One region of the Testudinibacter sp. P27/CKL/0425 genome, then DNA from elsewhere that is predicted to be linked to it. Evidence: riboswitches for the same ligand, from Rfam matches in the RefSeq annotation. Region 1 holds a riboswitch; each other region holds the start of a gene.

Region 1 (6,082 bases):
CGTATGAACAAGCTGTTCTGGTTTCGATGGCGACCTTGATCACCACACTGGTGGTGGCTGTGTTCGCCAAAGGCTTACTGAAATTAGTGCCGATTATGTTCGGCATCGCAGTCGGCTATATTTTGGCATTGACCATGGGGCTGGTTGATTTCAGCGCCGTCAGCAACGCCGCTTGGTTTAGCGTGCCGACTTTAACCACGCCGGAATTTAAACTGGAAGCGATTTTGTATTTATTGCCGATTGCAATTGCACCGGCAATTGAGCACGTCGGCGGCATTATGGCGATCAGCTCGGTGACCGGCAAAGATTTCTTAAAAAAACCGGGCTTGCACCGCACTTTGCTTGGTGACGGCATCGCGACGTCTGCCGCTTCATTCTTGGGCGGCCCACCGAACACCACTTACGCCGAAGTAACCGGCGCAGTGATGCTGACCCGTAACTTCAATCCGAATATTATGACTTGGGCGGCGTGTTGGGCGATTGCGATTTCATTCTGCGGCAAAGTCGGCGCCTTCTTGTCTACCATTCCGACTATCGTAATGGGCGGGATTATGATGTTGGTATTCGGTTCAATTGCGGTGGTCGGGATGAGCACCTTGATCAAAGCGCAGGTGAATGTGTCCGAGCCGCGTAATCTGTGTATTATCTCGGTGGTAATGACCTTCGGCATCGGCGGCATGATGCTAAATGTCGGCGAAGTATCGTTAAAAGGCATCAGCTTATGTGCGATCGTTGCGGTGATTATGAATCTGGTCTTGCCACGCGCCAAAGAAGAAACCATGATTTAATCGAAAGACCAGGTGAGCGTTTGACGACAGCAATACAACTCACACTTCCTATCCAACAAGCGGACGATTTGACTCTCGATAATTTTTACGCGGAGAATAATCGCCTGCTGTTGGACAGTTTGCGTCGTCAATTGCAACAACCGCAGCAACAATTTTTCTATTTATATGGCGAAAACGGCAGCGGAAAAAGCCACTTACTCAAAGCCTGCTGCCACGAACGCTTTGACCGCGGCGGCAGTGCCAGTTTTATTCCGCTGAAACACGCGGTGCATTTTTCTCCGGACGTGCTGGATAATCTGGAAAATCAGGATTTGGTGTGTATCGACGATCTGCAAATGATCGCCGGGCAGGTAAAATGGGAAACCGCACTTTTCGATTTATATAATCGGATCAAGGAGCAAAAGCACACCACCCTCATTCTGAGTGCCGACAGCTCCCCGCGTAATCTCGCCGTTTCACTCAACGATCTACGTTCGCGCCTCAGCTGGGGCGAAATCCATAAACTCCTGCCGCTGGATGAAACCCAAAAACTCAAAGTGCTGCAACAACGCGCTTACCTGCGCGGGCTGGAGCTGCCGGACGAAGTCGGGCTGTTTTTACTCAAACGGCTAGAGCGCGACACCCGCAGCCTGTTCAACACCCTGCAACAGCTGGATGAAGCCTCACTGCAGGCGAAACGCAAATTGACCATCCCGTTTGTCAAACACTGCCTGAATTTATAAAATTTCCAACACGGCTTCCGGCGGACGCCCAAACCGCGCCTGATCGCCGTTGATCACAATCGGGCGTTCCAACAGCGCCGGATTTTGTGCGATCGCTGCTAATCGCTGCTCCTGAGTAAATTCCGGATCATCCAGACCCAAAGTGCGGTATAACTCGTCATTCACCCGCATCATTTTCCGAACGTCATCGATCCCCAGTTGGCGGCGAATCTGTTGCAATTCGCTCACCGAATACTGTTTTTGCGAATAAAGTTCGATTTCAGGCTGAATTCCGCGCTCTTGCAACAATTTTAGGGTTTCACGGCTCTTGGAACATTTTGGATTATGTAAAATTTTTACGCTCATGCTGCTCTCCTTAATTAATTTTTGTCGGTGTGAAAATAGTTTTAATCTTCCTTTGAGTCAATAACTTGTTATAATCAAAAAGTCTGATTTACTTGACTCTACACTTAACAACAGGAAAACGCCTATGTGGGAAATGTTTCAAAAATGGTATAAACGCCGCTTTACTGATCCACAAGCCTTGGGGCTGTTTGCCATCTTATTTTTCCTTTTCGTTGCCATCTATTTTTTTAGCGATATTATCGCACCATTGCTGATCGCGCTAGTGTTGGCGTATTTATTGGAAACGCCGATCACATTTCTGTCGCAGAAACTTAAACTACCACGAATCGCCTCGGTTAGCATCACGCTGTTGCTGTTCGTCACGCTGATTGTGTTTATTATGATTGTTGTCGTACCGCGGCTGTGGACGCAAACTATCTCGCTGGTGCAAGATTTGCCGAACATGATCAACCAGCTGCACGAATGGCTGTTGACCCTGCCGGAACACTACCCTGACCTGATCGACTATCCGATGTTAGACGCACTGTTTAGCAATGCACGCGTTAAACTGTTGGCATTCGGCGAATCCGCGCTGCGTTATTCGCTTTCCTCACTGCTCAGTCTGGTAACTATCGGGATTTATGCGTTCTTAGTGCCGCTAATGGTGTTTTTCTTGGTTAAAGATAAAAATGAATTAATTCTAGGCGTGATGCGCTTTCTGCCGCGCAACCGCACTTTAGCCTCGCAAGTTTGGCTGGAAATGAAAACCCAGATTTCCAATTATATTCGCGGAAAATTTATGGAAATTGTGATTGTCGGCGCCGTCACTTATATTCTGTTCCTCTTTTTCGGGCTTCGCTACCCATTGCTGTTGGCGCTTGGCGTCGGTTTATCGGTGTTAGTGCCTTACGTTGGCGCGGTGTTGATCACAATTCCGATTGCCTTAGTGGCGCTGGTACAATTCGGCGTAACCCCGGCTTTCTGGTATTTAATGCTAGGCTATTTAATTATTCAAATTCTGGACGGCAATTTATTAGTGCCGGTATTGTTCTCGGAAGCCGTGAATCTGCATCCGTTAATTATTATTTTAGCAGTACTGATTTTCGGCGGCTTATGGGGGTTTTGGGGCGTATTTTTCGCCATTCCGCTGGCAACCTTGGTCAAAGCGGTGGTCGGTGCCGCCTGGCCGTCAGATGAAGAATTGGAACAGCACTAATAATATTTTTTAGCCTTTCAAGTGCGGTTTCAAACCGCACTTTGCCCTGGTTCAAGTGCTGATTTCTGTGAAAACCCTACCGAAATCACACTTTTCAATCTTAGCCATTGCCTGCGTTCCGCCAGTTGCCTATACTGCCGGTTCTTGTCGGAGTGCCAATTGCGATTGGCTGAGACCGTAAATCGGGATCCGTAGAACCTGCTCGGGTTAAGACCTGCGAAGGGAACAAGTCAATCATCCATTTTGCCTCATGATGATTTTCTAACCTCAATAAACCGCACTTGAGTTGTCATCAACAGCACTATTGCTGTTTGTGTTCTTCCGCTCCAGACAAGCTTGTTATCGCTTATTTTGCATAAAGGAACTTGCCATGTCTGACACCATTATTTATGTCGAAAAAAATAGCCGTCGCCAAAAACGCGAAGCGGCGCAACAATTTATCCGCAGTTTGAAAGGGACGCCTTATCCCAATTCCAAACGAATTTATCTGCAAGGTTCACGCCCTGATCTGCGCGTGCCGATGCGCGAAATTCAACTAAACCCAACACTCGTCGGCGGCGATAAGCTCAATCCACAATTCGAGCCGAACGAAGCGATTCCAGTGTATGATACCTCCGGTGTATACGGCGACGAATCACAAACCATTAATGTCAATCGAAGCATTACCGCACTTCGGCAGGCGTGGATCGCCGAACGACAAGACACCGAAACCCTAAGTACGGTCAGCTCAAGTTACACCCGATCACGACAGCAAGACAACACACTTGATGAGCTTCGCTTTCGGCTACAGCGCCCGGCACGACGCGCACAAGCCGGCAAAATCGTGACCCAACTGCATTACGCCCGCCAAGGTATCATCACGCCTGAAATGGAATTTATCGCGATTCGTGAAAATATGGGCAGATCGCGGATGGAAAGTGCGGTATTGCTTCAACAACACCCCGGACAAGCCTTCGGCGCTAAGTTACCCGCTGAAATCACCCCTGAATTTGTGCGTCAAGAAGTCGCCGCCGGACGCGCGATTATTCCTTGTAACATCAATCATCCCGAATCCGAACCGATGATTATCGGGCGTAATTTTTTAGTGAAAGTGAACGCCAACATCGGAAATTCGGCGGTCACTTCATCAATTGAGGAGGAAGTGGAAAAATTGGTGTGGGCAACCCGCTGGGGCGCGGATACGGTGATGGATCTCTCCACTGGGCGCAACATTCACGAAACCCGTGAATGGATTCTACGCAACAGCCCGGTGCCGATTGGCACAGTGCCACTGTATCAAGCGCTCGAAAAAGTCAAAGGCATTGCCGAAAATCTCACTTGGGAAGTATTTAAAGACACCTTAATCGAACAAGCGGAACAGGGCGTGGACTACTTCACCATTCACGCCGGCACACTGCTGCGCTATGTGCCGATGACCGCCAAACGCCTCACCGGAATTGTTTCTCGTGGCGGTTCGATTATGGCGAAATGGTGTCTTTCCCACCATCAAGAAAATTTTTTATATACCCATTTTCGTGAAATCTGTGAAATTTGCGCTGCCTACGATGTGGCGCTATCGCTCGGCGACGGTTTGCGCCCGGGCTCAATTCAAGACGCTAATGATGAGGCACAATTTGCCGAATTATACACGCTCGGCGAACTGACTAAAATCGCCTGGGAATATGATGTGCAAGTGATGATCGAAGGGCCGGGGCATATCCCGATGCAGATGATTCAACGCAACATGGAAGAAGAGCTACGGCACTGCCATGAAGCGCCGTTTTATACGCTCGGGCCACTCACCACCGATATCGCACCGGGTTACGACCATTTCACTTCAGGCATTGGCGCGGCGATGATCGGCTGGTTCGGTTGCGCCATGTTGTGTTATGTGACGCCGAAAGAACATTTGGGCTTGCCGGATAAAGAGGACGTGAAACAGGGGCTAATCACCTATAAAATTGCCGCCCACGCGGCTGACCTTGCCAAAGGACACCCCGCGGCACAAATCCGCGATAATGCAATGTCGAAAGCGCGGTTTGAATTTCGTTGGGAGGATCAGTTTAATTTGTCGCTCGATCCCGACACCGCACGCGCCTACCACGACGAAACACTGCCACAAGAATCCGGCAAGGTCACCCATTTTTGTTCGATGTGCGGGCCAAAATTCTGCTCGATGAGAATTTCACAAGAAGTGCGTGATTATGCGGCTGCACTGCCGCCGGAACAGCAACAAGGGCTGGCGAAAATGGCGCAGGAGTTTAAACAAAAAGGCGGTGAAATTTATCATCAGCCACAGCAGCTACAATCAGAATCATCGGAGTAAACGCCATCACGGCACGCTAACATATCAGCGTGCCGTTTTTTGCAATACCGACCGCACTTGAGCCGCTGTCAGGCGTTCAGATAATCCAGTACCACCTGGGCATGATCTTTGGTTTTGAATTTATCGAAAACCTTGGCGATTACGCCGTTTTCATCAATCAAAAAGCTGATGCGGTGAATGCCGTCAAAGGTGCGCCCCATAAATTTTTTCTCGCCCCACACCCCAAACGCTTCCGCAACCTGATGATCGGGATCAGACAGCAAGGTGAAATTTAAATCTTTTTTCTGCTCAAAATTGCGTAATTTTGTCGGCAAATCCGGACTGATACCCAAAATCACCACGCCTGCTTTTTCTAGCTCGGCTTTGGCATCGCGCAGATCGCAGGCTTGTGTGGTACAGCCCGGCGTTAACGCTTTCGGGTAAAAATAAACCAACACCTTTTTGCCTTTGAAATCGCTCAGGCTGACCGCATTCTCGTTTTGATCGTTCAGGGTAAATTGTGGTGCAGCAACGCCGCTGTTTAAAATAGATAACATCGTTTTTTCCTTCCTTTTAATCGAATTGAGCCGCACTTAAACTACCACTAAATCAGCCCCTTTTCACTTTTTTTGATTTATCTGCAAGAAAATACAAAAACCACTTGCAAACTGCGGCAAATTTGGCAATCTAGGTTAATCAGTTTATTTCATCAATAAAACAACAAGAAACGTACAGGAGAAACTCTATG
Region 2 (6,082 bases), 1.3 Mb from region 1:
CTGCGTTTAGTTGACGCGTTGCAATTCCACGAAGAGCACGGCGAAGTGTGCCCGGCACAGTGGGAAAAAGGCAAAGAAGGCATGAAAGACAGCCCGGAAGGTGTTGCCAGCTACCTGAAGAAAAATGCAGATTCACTGTAATTGTTAAGCCATTGTGCTGACAATTTAATAAAAACCATGCCGAAGCATGGTTTTTTTACCTCATTTTTAGGTTAGCGAGCGCGAGGCTAATCTACTTTACGGTTTTCTTCCGTTTCCGGCTCTAAATTCAGTTTTGCCATCAGCAATTGGTCGCCGTCTTCTTCCGGATTGCCGGTCACCAGCAGTTTGTCGCCATAGAAAATCGAGTTTGCCCCCGCCATAAAGCACATCGCCTGCATACTTTCCGACATTCCTTGGCGCCCGGCTGACAGGCGGACGTAGCTGGTCGGCATGGTGATCCGTGCCACGGCAATGGTGCGCACAAATTCCGTCCAGTCTAAATCTTCTGCGTCCATTAACGGCGTGCCTTCGACTTTTACCAGTTGATTAATCGGCACCGATTCCGGTTGCGGATCAAGGTTAGCAAGGCTAGCGATTAAACCGGCGCGTTCTTTGCGGGTTTCGTTCATGCCGACAATCCCGCCGCAGCACACTTTGAGCCCTGCTGACCGCACTTTGCCCAGGGTATTGATGCGATCATCAAAGCGGCGCGTGCCGATCACTTCGTGGTAGTGCTCAGGGGCGGTATCCAAATTGTGATTGTAGTAATCTAATCCGGCGTCTTTTAATTGTTCCGCCATGCCGTCTTGCAGTAAGCCAAACGTGCCGCAGGTTTCCATGCCCAGCGCTTTCACCGCTTTGATAATTTCAGTAATTTTCGCCACGTCTTTCGGCTTTGGTCCGCGCCATGCCGCACCCATGCAAAAGCGCCCCGCACCACGGGATTTGGCAATTTTGGCTTTTTCGACAATTTCATCAATCTCTAACAATTGCTGATTTTGCACGCCGGTTTGATAGCGTGCTGACTGCGGGCAGTAGCCGCAATCTTCAGGGCAGCCGCCGGTTTTGATCGACATCAGGGTCGAAAGCTGAATCGCTTGCGGATTAAAATGTTCGCGGTGCACTTGCGCCGCGCGATAGATCAATTCTAAAAATGGCGTTTCAAACAGCGCTTCCACTTTGCACACCGACCAATATTCAAGACTTGGATGCGGTGTCAGCTGGCTTAACTCAACCTGTTGAATTGTCATATAATTTCCTTTTATCAATTTTAAATGCGGATTATAGTAACGGAAAAGAGGGATTTAATTAAACGAGTTTACATTTTTTCAATCAAGCAAATGTCCGTTGTGAATCTGTAAAGTGCGGTCGATAAACTGCGCCACTTCCTGAGGTTGATGGGTGACCATTAGCAAAGTGAGCCTTTTTTCATCGCAAATTTGCGCTAACAGTGCCAACATCTCTTGTCGAAGTGCGGTGTCCAGCGCGTAAAACGGTTCGTCGAGCAGCAAAATCGGCTTGTCGCGCAGCAAACAACGCGCCAGCGCCACTCGCTGCTTTTGTCCGCCGGAGAGTTGATCGGGCAGGCGAGTGAGAAACTCAAGCAAGCCAACGTGTTCGGCAAGCGACCGCACTTGCTGCCGTTGTTCCGTATTAATGTTCAAATTCGGTTGTAGCCCTAAAATAATATTTTGTTCAACCGTTAAATGATTGAACAGATTATTTTCTTGAAACAGCATCGACACCGGGCGCAAGTGCGGTTCTGTGTGAGTATGATTTTCACCGTTCAGCCAAATTTCACCGCTGTCGGCAAGTTCAAAACCGGCAATTAAGTTTAACAGCGTGCTTTTGCCTGCGCCACTTGCGCCGACCAAGGCGATTTTCTCGCCGGATTTAACCTGCAAATCAAACGCCATCGGCATGGCTTTATAGTTAAATTTGAGTTGATTGAGTCGGATCACGGGGTGTTTCCTTTATTGATTGCGGGGGCGTCCTGTTTTTCGATCAGTACAAAAACCAGCGCACATAATAGCAGTAAGATCAACGCGGTGACCGCTGCCTCTTGGCTGCGATAATGTCCTAATTGTTGATACAACAGACGTGGCAGCGAGCTGAAATCTTGGTTGCCGAACAGCGCAATCGCAGTGAAATCGCCTAGCGACAATGCAAAGGCGTACGCATAGGCGGTGCGAATCGGTTTGCGCAGCTGGTGCCATTCAATCAAGCGCCAGCGCGTCCAGCCGCGAATCGCCAACGATTGGCACAGTTTTTCATAATAGGTCATGTTGTGTTGAAATGGTACGGCTAAAATCCGCAGCACAAACGGCATCGCAATTAATGCATTGCAAATGGCGACGATCGCGAATAGGTGAAAATTCGAAAAATCAATGGCTTGCAGACTTAAAAACAGCCCGATCGCCAGCACTAGTGTCGGCACGGCCAGAATCATCATGCCGACATTCAACATCGTATCTGCTGTTTTGCGGTAATAGTGCCAACGCAAACGGCGCACACTCAACAGCAACGCCACGCTCATCAACACCGCCAGCAGTGCGGCAATCGGCGCTAGGGTGAGTGAGTAGCCGATTGCCCGCCATAACGTGGCACTTTGCCACAGCTGCCACCACGCAGGGGAGTTCAATCCGCTATATACAATATTCAGCAGCGGCAAGCCGATAAACAACATCACTGCCACTAAAATCATGCGATGCAGCCATTGCCAAGTGCGGTTCAGCGATTGTGGAGGGTAGGTTTGTTGCTTGCTTAAACTGGTGGCGGTGTGGCGGCTGAAATAGGCATTGCCCTGAAACAGCACAAAACACAGCCCGAACTGTACCAGCGCCAAGCTGGCGGCTTTGCCGAGGTCAAAATCAAAGGTGATTGCTTGGAAAATCGCCACTTCCAGTGTGGTATATTTCGGTCCGCCGCCGAGGGTCAGAACAATCGCAAAACTGGTGAAACACAGCATAAAAATCAGCGCAAATACCGGCAACAATTGCGGGCGCAGGTATGGCAATTCAATTAAGCGCAAGAAATCAGCGTTGCGGATATTCAGTTGCGCCGCCAGTTGCCGTTGTTGTACCGGAATGCTGTGCAGCGTTTGCAGAAAAATTTTGCTGGCAAGCGGCAGGTTGAAAAACAGGTGCGCAATCAGAATGCCGCTTAAGCCGTAAAACGACGGTTGCCAGTTGATTCCCAGCCACTGCAAACCTTGCAGCAGCCAGCCGGACAGCCCGTAAACCCCGATTAAGCCGAACACCGCCACCAGCACTGGCAGCACGAAAGTAAGTGAAAACACTTTCAATAAAATCGCTTTGCCGATAAACGTGCGGTAATACAGGGCGTGCGCGGTCAGCAGCCCCGCCGTCACCGACAACAGCGCCGAGAGCAGCGCCTGCCGGAAGCTGAATTTCAGGATATGCCAAAAATAGGGATCGTCAAACAGCAGCGTCCAACTGTCGGACTGGCTGTGTTGCAACAATTGCCACAGGCTGTTGGCATAAAACAGCAATAAAAAACTCACCACTGCCAAGCCGGGCAGGCAGTGGGAGAGGGGCAGACGCAATTTTCGCATTGTCAGATTATTGGCTTAACGCTTGCTGCCAAACCTGAATTTGCGCTTTGCCAACCGCTTTTTCAGGGAATGGCACCGCTAAGGTTTTAACGGGTGTGAATTGATCAAAGTGCGGTTCGATCTCGGTTTTGATCACAGGCAACATGATATTGTGTAATGCGATAATTTTTTGCGCTTCGGGGTTTACCAAAAAAGCTAAAAATTGATCTGCCAGCGCAGGCTGTTGGCTACTCGCCAGTTTCGCCGCCAGCTCGATTTGTACGATATGCCCTTCGGCAAATTCAGCCGCTCGATAGCGATCGTCTTGCTCATCGATTTGATGATACAGCGGTGAAGTGTTGTAACTCAGCACTAAATCCGATTCGCCTTTCAAAAAAGCACCGTAAGTTTCCGACCAGCCCTTGCCAACAGTCACCGTGTGTTTTGCCAGTGTTTGCCAAGCGGTTGCCACTTGATCTTGCGGATAGACCGCATTCACCCACGCCAATAAGCCGCGCCCGACGGTGCTGGTGCGCGGATCTTGATAAATCACCCGCAGATCTTGGCGCTCCACCAATTCGGTTAAACTTTTGGGCGGATTGGTGAGGGTGTGTTGGTTATAAATAAACGCATATTGCCCGTAGTCATATGGCAGGAAAGTGCGGTCAGTCCATTCGATCGGCAGCGCAAGCGGGCTTAAATCCACGCTGTTTTCGGCAAATAGTTTTGATTCGTGCGCTTCAGGCAGTAAATTATTGTCTAAACCGATCACCACATCGGCTTTGCTGTTTTTCGCCTCCAAACGCAGGCGGTTAAACAGGGTTACGCCGTCTTCAAACGGTACGAATTTCAGATCGCACTGGCACTGCTGTTCAAACGCCTGTTCCAGCTTCGGACCCGGTCCCCATTCGGAAGTGAAAGAGTCGTAGCTGTAAACCGTCAAGTGCGGTCTGTCTTGGCTTAATGCGGTGTGGCTGAATGCCAGAAATAGGGCGGAAGCGGTTAGTTTGGTCAGTAAAGAAGACATATTGAACATCCTTTTATCATAAAACGATAAGAAAGAATTCAAGTGCGGTATTTGGCAAGAAACACGATCTCAAATCCCTTCGCTGCTACTAATCAGATCAGGTTCAATGGGTATTTCTCAGCGTTATCATCGCCATAAAAAAATGGACAAGATAATGCACCCCAATGAGAGTGCGGCTATCTTATCCAAAAGAAAAACGAAAGAAAAGCCCTAATCGTGCTATTCGATCTTATCCGGCCAGCCGCTGGTGTCGACTTGTGGATATTGCATATTCAGCTTGCGCAAGGTGTCGAGCAGAATTTTCGTGATAATGACATTGCGTCCGGATTTGGAATCGGCAGGGATTACATACCACGGCGCATATTCGGTCGAGGTTTCGTTGATCACGCGTTGGTATTGTTGTTGGAAATCGTCCCACAATTTACGGTCGTCCAGATCACCGAGATTGAATTTCCAATTTTTCTCCGGATTATCCAACCGCTCTTGCAACCGCTCTTGTTGTTCGTCTTTAGAGATATGCAAAAAGAATTTGAGGATCACCGTGCCGGTTTCGCTTAACAGCCGTTCAAAATCGTTAATATGGCGCAGGCGGCGTTTTTCCTCATCATCGCTGATCCAGCCTTTGACTTTAGTCACCAATACATCTTCATAATGGCTACGGTTGAAAATAACGATTTCGCCGCGGCGCGGCACCACATTGTGCACCCGCCACAGATAATCGCGATCCAATTCGTTAGTGGTCGGTGCTTCAAAATAGGCGGTGCGCACCGCCAGCGGATCGACACTTTGAAATACCGCGCGGATAGTACCGTCTTTTCCGGAGGTGTCCATGCCTTGCAGCACGATCAACACTTTGCGCTGATGTTCGGCATACAGCAAATCTTGCAGATGATCCAACTCCGGCGACAAGCTGCTCAGAATTGCATTGCGTTCCTCTTTGGTTTCGGCAACATCTTTTTTGCCGTTGGTCGAGAAATTTTTGATATTGAATTTATTTTTACCGTCAAAGCGGTAATTTTTCAGGTCGAATGCCATAATTTTATCCTTAATTAACCGCTTGATATTGAATTTCAGGCACGGCGAAATGGCGTGCAAACAGCTCCGGTTGCTTTAATACATCTTGTAAAGAGTATTGGGAAAGGTATTTATAGAATGCGTCCAACGCCAATTCAAAAATGGACGGCAACTGGCAAACCGGCGCAATACAACAGACCACGCCATGATCGCGGCAGCGAACCAGTGAATCGTCACCTTCCGCCAGACGGATGACTTTTGCCAAGTTGATTTCGTGCGGTGGATGGGCGAGTTGAATCCCGCCGCCTTTGCCGCGGCGCGATAAAATCGTTTGCTGTTTGGCTAAATGGTGGATCACTTTCATTAAATGATTTTCGGAAATTTGATAGGCGGTTGCAATTTCCTGAATCGTACACAGGCGATCGTTATTTAATGCCAGATAAATCAAAACCCGCAGGTTGTAATCGGTAAATTTGCTTAGTTTCATGTCACTCTTTCACTATTTT
Region 3 (6,082 bases), 100 kb from region 1:
TCCACGGTGATCCCACAGCCGCGCGCCCAGCCTTCTGCTGCTTTAGTTGGTTTGCCTTCCGCATCAAACGCCGCCGAAACCGCAGGACCGCGCTTTTCAACTTCTTTGCTCGGCTGGCTGGTCGCCAAACCTAAGACTTTCACCGCCAAGCGACGCGGCGCGGCAAACCATTCCACTTTGTCAAACGCTAAACCCGCTTGATTCAGCTCCGCTTCAAGGTTGTCGGCAAAAGCCGTGGCTAATTTTTTCAGTGCCTTCGGTGGCAACTCTTCAGTGCCCATCTCGGCGAGGAAATTTTGTGTTGTCATGTTTTGTCTCTATTTTATGTTGTCTGCATTACTCACAGACATAATCAATTAATGTGATATTCGCTAAGTTGTCTGGCTTTTTCCAACTGTGTTTTCATGCTAACACTTGCAGTTAAGTTCCGTTTTCTCACTCAATTCACAAGCCACAATACCGCCCACACAATTCGGTACGCACTGCGTTCCGAATTAGATCTTGCCAATATTCGCCCAACTCAATTCGTGGCACACTGTGTCACCAATTGGAATGCCTGATAAAACGCACTAAACCTTATCAACAAGCCGTTGATTCATAAGACGATTTACCGTCTATTCTTGCTCTGCCACCAAAAACCGCGCTTTTGCCCGTTCAACAGCCGTGCGCAATCGTTGAGCCAATGCCTCTTTCGATGGCAACACCGTTAAATATTCTGCAATGTGAATACCTGAGTGTTTTAAATCCAGCAACTCCACTTGTTCGGTTTTTTTCGAGGTGCAGAGAATAATGCCCAGTGGTGGGTTTTCCCCCTCTTCCTGCTCGTGTTTCGCCAACCATGCCAAATACAGTTCCATTTGGCTTTTGTGGGCGTAGTTAAACGCTTCGGTTTTTAATTCAATTGCCACCAGCCGTTTGAGCTTGCGGTTGTAGAATAACAGGTCGATATAGAAATCATCTTGATCAATCTGAATGCGCTTTTGGCGCGCCACAAAACTAAAGCCTGAGCCTAATTCCAACAGGAATTGTTCAATCTCACGCAAAATGGCATCTTCCAGATCTTTTTCCATATAGCGATCGCTCAAGTCGAGGAAATCCAGCACATACGGATCTTTCAACACCAGCGATTGATTATATTCGCCTCTTTCACGCAGCATGCTCAATTCCTGAATCAGCGTTTCGTCTGATTGCTTTGAAATTGCCGTGCGTTCAAAAAGCAACGCACCAATGCGTTCATCTAATGTGCGTGTGCTCCAGCGCTCTTGTGCCGCCATGGTGGCATAAAATTCACGCTTGAGCGGATCGTCAATGTAAATCAGCGTTTTAAAATGCGTCCAGCTCAATTGTCCACGCAGTGCGTGAACAATCTCAACATCAGCAAATGTTTCTGCAAACTTCACGCAGTAGGCGAGCTGTGTTCTACTCCAACCTTTACCAAACTGTTGCGTTAAATTTTTCGCTAAACTGCGGATAATTTCTTGTCCGTAACTAGCCCGTTCACCCGATAAAATATGCTGGTTAATCCGCTGTCCGATATGCCAATACAGCAAGGTCAACTCGGCATTCACCGACACTGCCATGCGTTGTTTAGACGCGTGGATCAGATCAGCAATTTCATGCATAAAATGTTCTGGTGTGTGGGCAACAAGTGCAGTTTTGTTTTCGTGCATACGGCGGCAGTCCTATCATGCTATTTTGCGAATGCCGCAGGCAACGCATTAAGATCTAAAATCACTTGTTGATCGTCCAACAACAGTGCCGGGATCCCAATATAGCCGTGTTGCTTGGCTTCGTTAAACGCCGCGTGGTTGTCGCGCAATTTCAGAAAGCGTTTGAAATTGGCAAGATTCGCCAACACCTCAACCGCTTCATACTCCACATTCAATTGCTGCAACGCCGCCACAAACGGGGCGGTGTCGGGGCAGGTTTCGGCAAAAAACAGAATAGGCTTCGTCATCATTTTTTACACCCTGGAAAGCCCAGCGCTTCACGGCTGGCATAATAGGCTTCGGCAACGCCTTTGGTTAGCGCACGAATGCGCAAAATATAGCGTTGGCGTTCGGTAACGGAAATCGCTTTGCGAGCATCAAGCATGTTGAAGCTGTGCGCCGCTTTTAAAATACGTTCATATGCGGGCAATGGCAGTGGTTTTTCTAGCGCCAGCAGTTCTTGCGCTTCTTTTTCGTATTGCTCAAAGCAGTAGAATAAAAAGTCGGTGTTGGCGTATTCAAAGTTGTAGGTTGATTGCTCCACTTCGTTTTGGTGGAACACATCGCCGTAGGTGGTTTTGCCTAACGGACCGTCGGAGTAAACCAGATCATACACGCTGTCCACGCCTTGAATATACATTGCCAAACGCTCTAGCCCGTAGGTGATTTCACCTGTCACGGGTTTGCACTCTAAGCCGCCCACTTGTTGGAAATAGGTGAATTGAGTCACTTCCATGCCGTTCAGCCACACTTCCCAGCCTAAGCCCCATGCGCCTAGGGTTGGGTTTTCCCAGTTATCTTCCACAAAGCGAATATCGTTTTGGGTCGGGTCAAAGCCGAGCATTTTCAGGCTGTCTAAATACAGTTCTTGAATGTTGTCAGGGGAGGGTTTAATCACCACTTGGAATTGATAATAGTGCTGCAAGCGGTTCGGGTTTTCACCGTAGCGCCCGTCAGTTGGGCGGCGTGAAGGCTGCACATAGGCAAACGCCATTGGCTCTGGCCCTAATGCGCGCAAACAGGTCATCGGGTGTGATGTGCCTGCGCCCACTTCCATATCAAACGGTTGAACCACGGTGCAACCTTGTTTTGCCCAGTAATCTTGTAAGGCAAGAATCATGCCCTGAAAAGTTTTAACGTTAAATGTTGAACTCATATCTGCTTCTTTTTAGTGAATAGAAAATGGCGGCTATTATACTTGAATTTAGGCGAAAGGTCATGAATTTGCGCACGGAAAATGCGGAAATGTCAACGTACGGCTGCCGCCAAACCGCACTTTAATCCATTGCGATTATAGCCGATAGATCCCAACCAAATAGGCTTGATCGAGAATATGCCCCTGCATCGCAAAATGCAGATCGTTAAAGCCGAAGCCTTGCGGCAGATCCAGCTCGCAATCAAGGGCATACACATACAATTCATAGCGATGATCAGCATTCGGCGGTGCCATGCCGCCATAACATGAGGCTTCTTCCACCGACAACCCACCGAGTTTGCCCGACCAGCTGTTGCGCCCTTGTACATAATCGTTAGCGGAAAGGCTGTCATTTTCCGCCAGCGATGTGCGTGTTAAATTCGCCACCAACCAGTGAATCCACACATAGCCTGCTGCGCCCACCGCGTCTTTATCTTCTAACACCAACGCGAACGATTTTGTGCCTGCCGGCGCATCGCTGATTTCCAGTGGAATGGAATAATTCGGCATGCCGTTTGGGCTGAATTGGCTGCCACGCTTGCCATATTGATCGGCAAAATAGCCGTTTTCGATTGCTGCACTACTGACTTTCATTCTTACCTCCTTTTCGGATTAACACTTTCAATCATCTTAGCATTCCTTGGCGTTTTACCGAACAGATTATGCGCAAGATATGATCGACTTCAAATTTATGCGCGAAAATCATTGCCTTGTACGGATAATTTTTATAGATTAAGCGTTCATTAGTCGGGGTGCTACATTATTGATATTCAAGGTGGCTGAGATGATACCCGTGAACCTGAACCAGATAATGCTGACGTAGGAAACTATCAATATGATGCCAATCTTAACCGCACTTCGCCTGTTTTCCGCCCGATACACCGTTATTCGCATTCTGTCCGCTAGTTTTCGGAACTTGCCAGATGGTTGCGGTCGATATTCGTAGTTTGACCCTGTGCTTCAACGGGCAGCCGCTGTTCGCTGATTTTCACTTTTCGCTGTTGCAACACCAGTGGACGGTGTTGCTTGGGCGTTCGGGCGTAGGCAAATCGACATTACTACGAGCGATTGCCGGTTTGGAAAACGATGCGATTCAACAAGGCGAGGTGGTGTTTCCGCGCCCGCTGAAACTGGCGTGGCTCGCACAGCAAGATTCGCTCTATCCGTGGCTGTCGGTTGTGGACAATGTGCAACTGCAACACCACCTCACGAGCACCAAAACCGCTGAAACCACTGCGCAAGCGGAACAACTGCTCGCGGCAGTGCAAATGGGCGCACACCGCCACAAGCCCTGTTATCAGCTGTCTGGAGGGCAGCGGCAACGGGTGGCGCTGGCGCGCACTTTAATGCAAAACGCTGATTTAATTTTAATGGACGAACCGTTTTCGGCGCTCGATGCGGTTACCCGTTTGCAATTACAAGATTTAGCCTGCGAATTACTGCACGACAAAACCGTGCTGTTGATCACCCACGATCCGCAAGAAGCCATTCGGCTGGCGGATCGGATTGCGATTTTGCACGATCCGACTCAACCGATTGAAGATCTGATCGAAGCCAAAGCCCAGCTTGCGAATAACCCGAAACCACGTCAAGCCAATGCTCAAACGCTTGCGTTGCAGCAAGATTTATTCGCCCGATTAATGCAAGGCGGCACACCATGAAACGCCTCAACGCGTTCAGAAAACTGCTGTTGTTGACCGCACTTTTATTGTTGCTGTGGCAAAGTGCGGTCAGCTTGTTTGAATTGCCGCACTATTTACTGCCCTCGCCTGTTGCGGTGTTGCAGCAACTGCTACAACACCCTGCAATGCTGTTGCAACACGCACAGATTACCGCACTTGAGATCCTTATCGGCTTGCTGCTCGGCTTTTTGCTCGGGCTAGGCTCGGCATTGTTGCTGTCGCTGTCTGCGCCCGTCTCTGCCCTGTTAATGCCGTTATTGGTGATCTCACAAGCGATCCCCGTGTTTGCGATTGCGCCGCTGTTGGTGCTGTGGTTTGGTTACGGCATGGCATCAAAAATTGTGATGACGGTGCTGATTATCTACTTCCCTGTGACTGCCGCCTGCTATGACGGGCTGCGCAACACGCCGCAAGCGTGGCTCGATCTCGCCCGCACAATGCAAGTCAGCCGCCTGCAATTGTTGTTCAAGGTGCGGTTGCCCGCTGCGCTGCCTGCGTTGGCATCAGGCTTGCGGATTGCGGTGTCGGTTGCGCCAATTGGGGCGATTGTGGGTGAGTGGGTCGGTTCATCAGAAGGCTTGGGCTATGTGATGCTGCAAGCCAACGCCCGAATGCAGGTGGATTTAATGTTCGCCGCGCTATTTTTGCTGATCCTGATGGCGCTTGCGCTGTATTTTGCAGTCGATCGTCTGCTGCGTCGTGCGATCCCGTGGGTTTCACAACTGCGCTAATCCGGCGCAGGTTACTATAAGGAGTTTTGATGTCTGTCGTTCAACAACTGATTAAACATGCCGCACCACACTGGCAGGATTACACCCAACACGCTTTCGTGCGCCAATTGGCAACAGGCACGCTGAAGCCCGAACAGTTTCAGCACTATTTAAAACAGGATTATCTGTATCTGTTCCACTATAACCGCGCGTTGGCGCTAACGCTGTTTAAAGCCGAGGATTTTGCGCAAATGGCGCAAGCTAATCAGGCGATCAGCATTTTATTGCAAGAAATTCAGCTGCATATCGCCTTTTGCCAGCAATGGGGCATCAGCGAAGCGGAGCTGGCACAAACGCCCGAATCGCCTGCTTGTGTAGCCTATACCCGCTATGTGTTGGATTGCGGCATGAACGGCAGCCTTGCGGATCTCTACGCCGCCATTGCCCCTTGTGCGATTGGCTATGCCGAGATTGCACGTTGGATTGTCGAACAGCAACTCAGCCCTGCACATAACCCCTATCAAGCGTGGATTGATGCCTATGCCGCTGACGATTTTCAGCAAAGTGCGGTTCAACTCTCTGCTTTGCTTGATTCCCTTTGCCACGATCTCAACCCCAAACAGCTTGCAAAAGTACAACAGATTTTCACCACTGCCACCCGCATGGAACGTGCTTTTTGGCAAATGGGCTTAGACCGCACTTAACCTTTAACCGAGGAGATTTTAATGAAAACATTACTCACCTTTTTCACCGCATTGTGTTTATTCAGCCAGCCGTTATACGCCA

Evidence for each region. A riboswitch is a leader RNA that binds a small molecule or an ion and turns the genes downstream of it on or off. The one in region 1 is predicted to bind thiamine pyrophosphate.
Region 2: another riboswitch for thiamine pyrophosphate. It lies ahead of thiB (thiamine ABC transporter substrate binding subunit); the one in region 1 lies ahead of thiC (phosphomethylpyrimidine synthase ThiC).
Region 3: another riboswitch for thiamine pyrophosphate. It lies ahead of ACUHGC_RS00110 (ABC transporter ATP-binding protein); the one in region 1 lies ahead of thiC (phosphomethylpyrimidine synthase ThiC).

The regions. Positions count from the first base shown of each region.
Region 1 is NZ_CM128801.1:2,538,258-2,544,339, forward strand. It holds gene ACUHGC_RS12455 (uracil-xanthine permease family protein) at 1-788, shown strand, start outside; gene hda (DnaA inactivator Hda) at 809-1,510, shown strand; gene arsC (arsenate reductase (glutaredoxin)) at 1,505-1,855, opposite strand; gene ACUHGC_RS12470 (AI-2E family transporter) at 1,980-3,050, shown strand; TPP riboswitch at 3,189-3,292, shown strand; gene thiC (phosphomethylpyrimidine synthase ThiC) at 3,421-5,355, shown strand; gene bcp (thioredoxin-dependent thiol peroxidase) at 5,424-5,891, opposite strand; gene dapA (4-hydroxy-tetrahydrodipicolinate synthase) at 6,080-6,082, shown strand, end outside.
Region 2 is NZ_CM128801.1:1,199,671-1,205,752, forward strand. It holds gene ACUHGC_RS05985 (peroxiredoxin C) at 1-141, shown strand, start outside; gene bioB (biotin synthase BioB) at 228-1,232, opposite strand; gene thiQ (thiamine ABC transporter ATP-binding protein) at 1,311-1,943, opposite strand; gene thiP (thiamine/thiamine pyrophosphate ABC transporter permease ThiP) at 1,940-3,556, opposite strand; gene thiB (thiamine ABC transporter substrate binding subunit) at 3,564-4,571, opposite strand; TPP riboswitch at 4,619-4,736, opposite strand; gene ACUHGC_RS06010 (polyphosphate kinase 2 family protein) at 4,782-5,597, opposite strand; gene ACUHGC_RS06015 (RrF2 family transcriptional regulator) at 5,608-6,063, opposite strand.
Region 3 is NZ_CM128801.1:21,687-27,768, forward strand. It holds gene glyS (glycine--tRNA ligase subunit beta) at 1-308, opposite strand, end outside; gene ACUHGC_RS00090 (PDDEXK nuclease domain-containing protein) at 615-1,670, opposite strand; gene ACUHGC_RS00095 (hypothetical protein) at 1,691-1,957, opposite strand; gene glyQ (glycine--tRNA ligase subunit alpha) at 1,957-2,865, opposite strand; gene ACUHGC_RS00105 (YbhB/YbcL family Raf kinase inhibitor-like protein) at 3,001-3,498, opposite strand; TPP riboswitch at 3,643-3,747, shown strand; gene ACUHGC_RS00110 (ABC transporter ATP-binding protein) at 3,828-4,565, shown strand; gene ACUHGC_RS00115 (ABC transporter permease) at 4,562-5,317, shown strand; gene tenA (thiaminase II) at 5,347-6,000, shown strand; gene ACUHGC_RS00125 (ABC transporter substrate-binding protein) at 6,022-6,082, shown strand, end outside.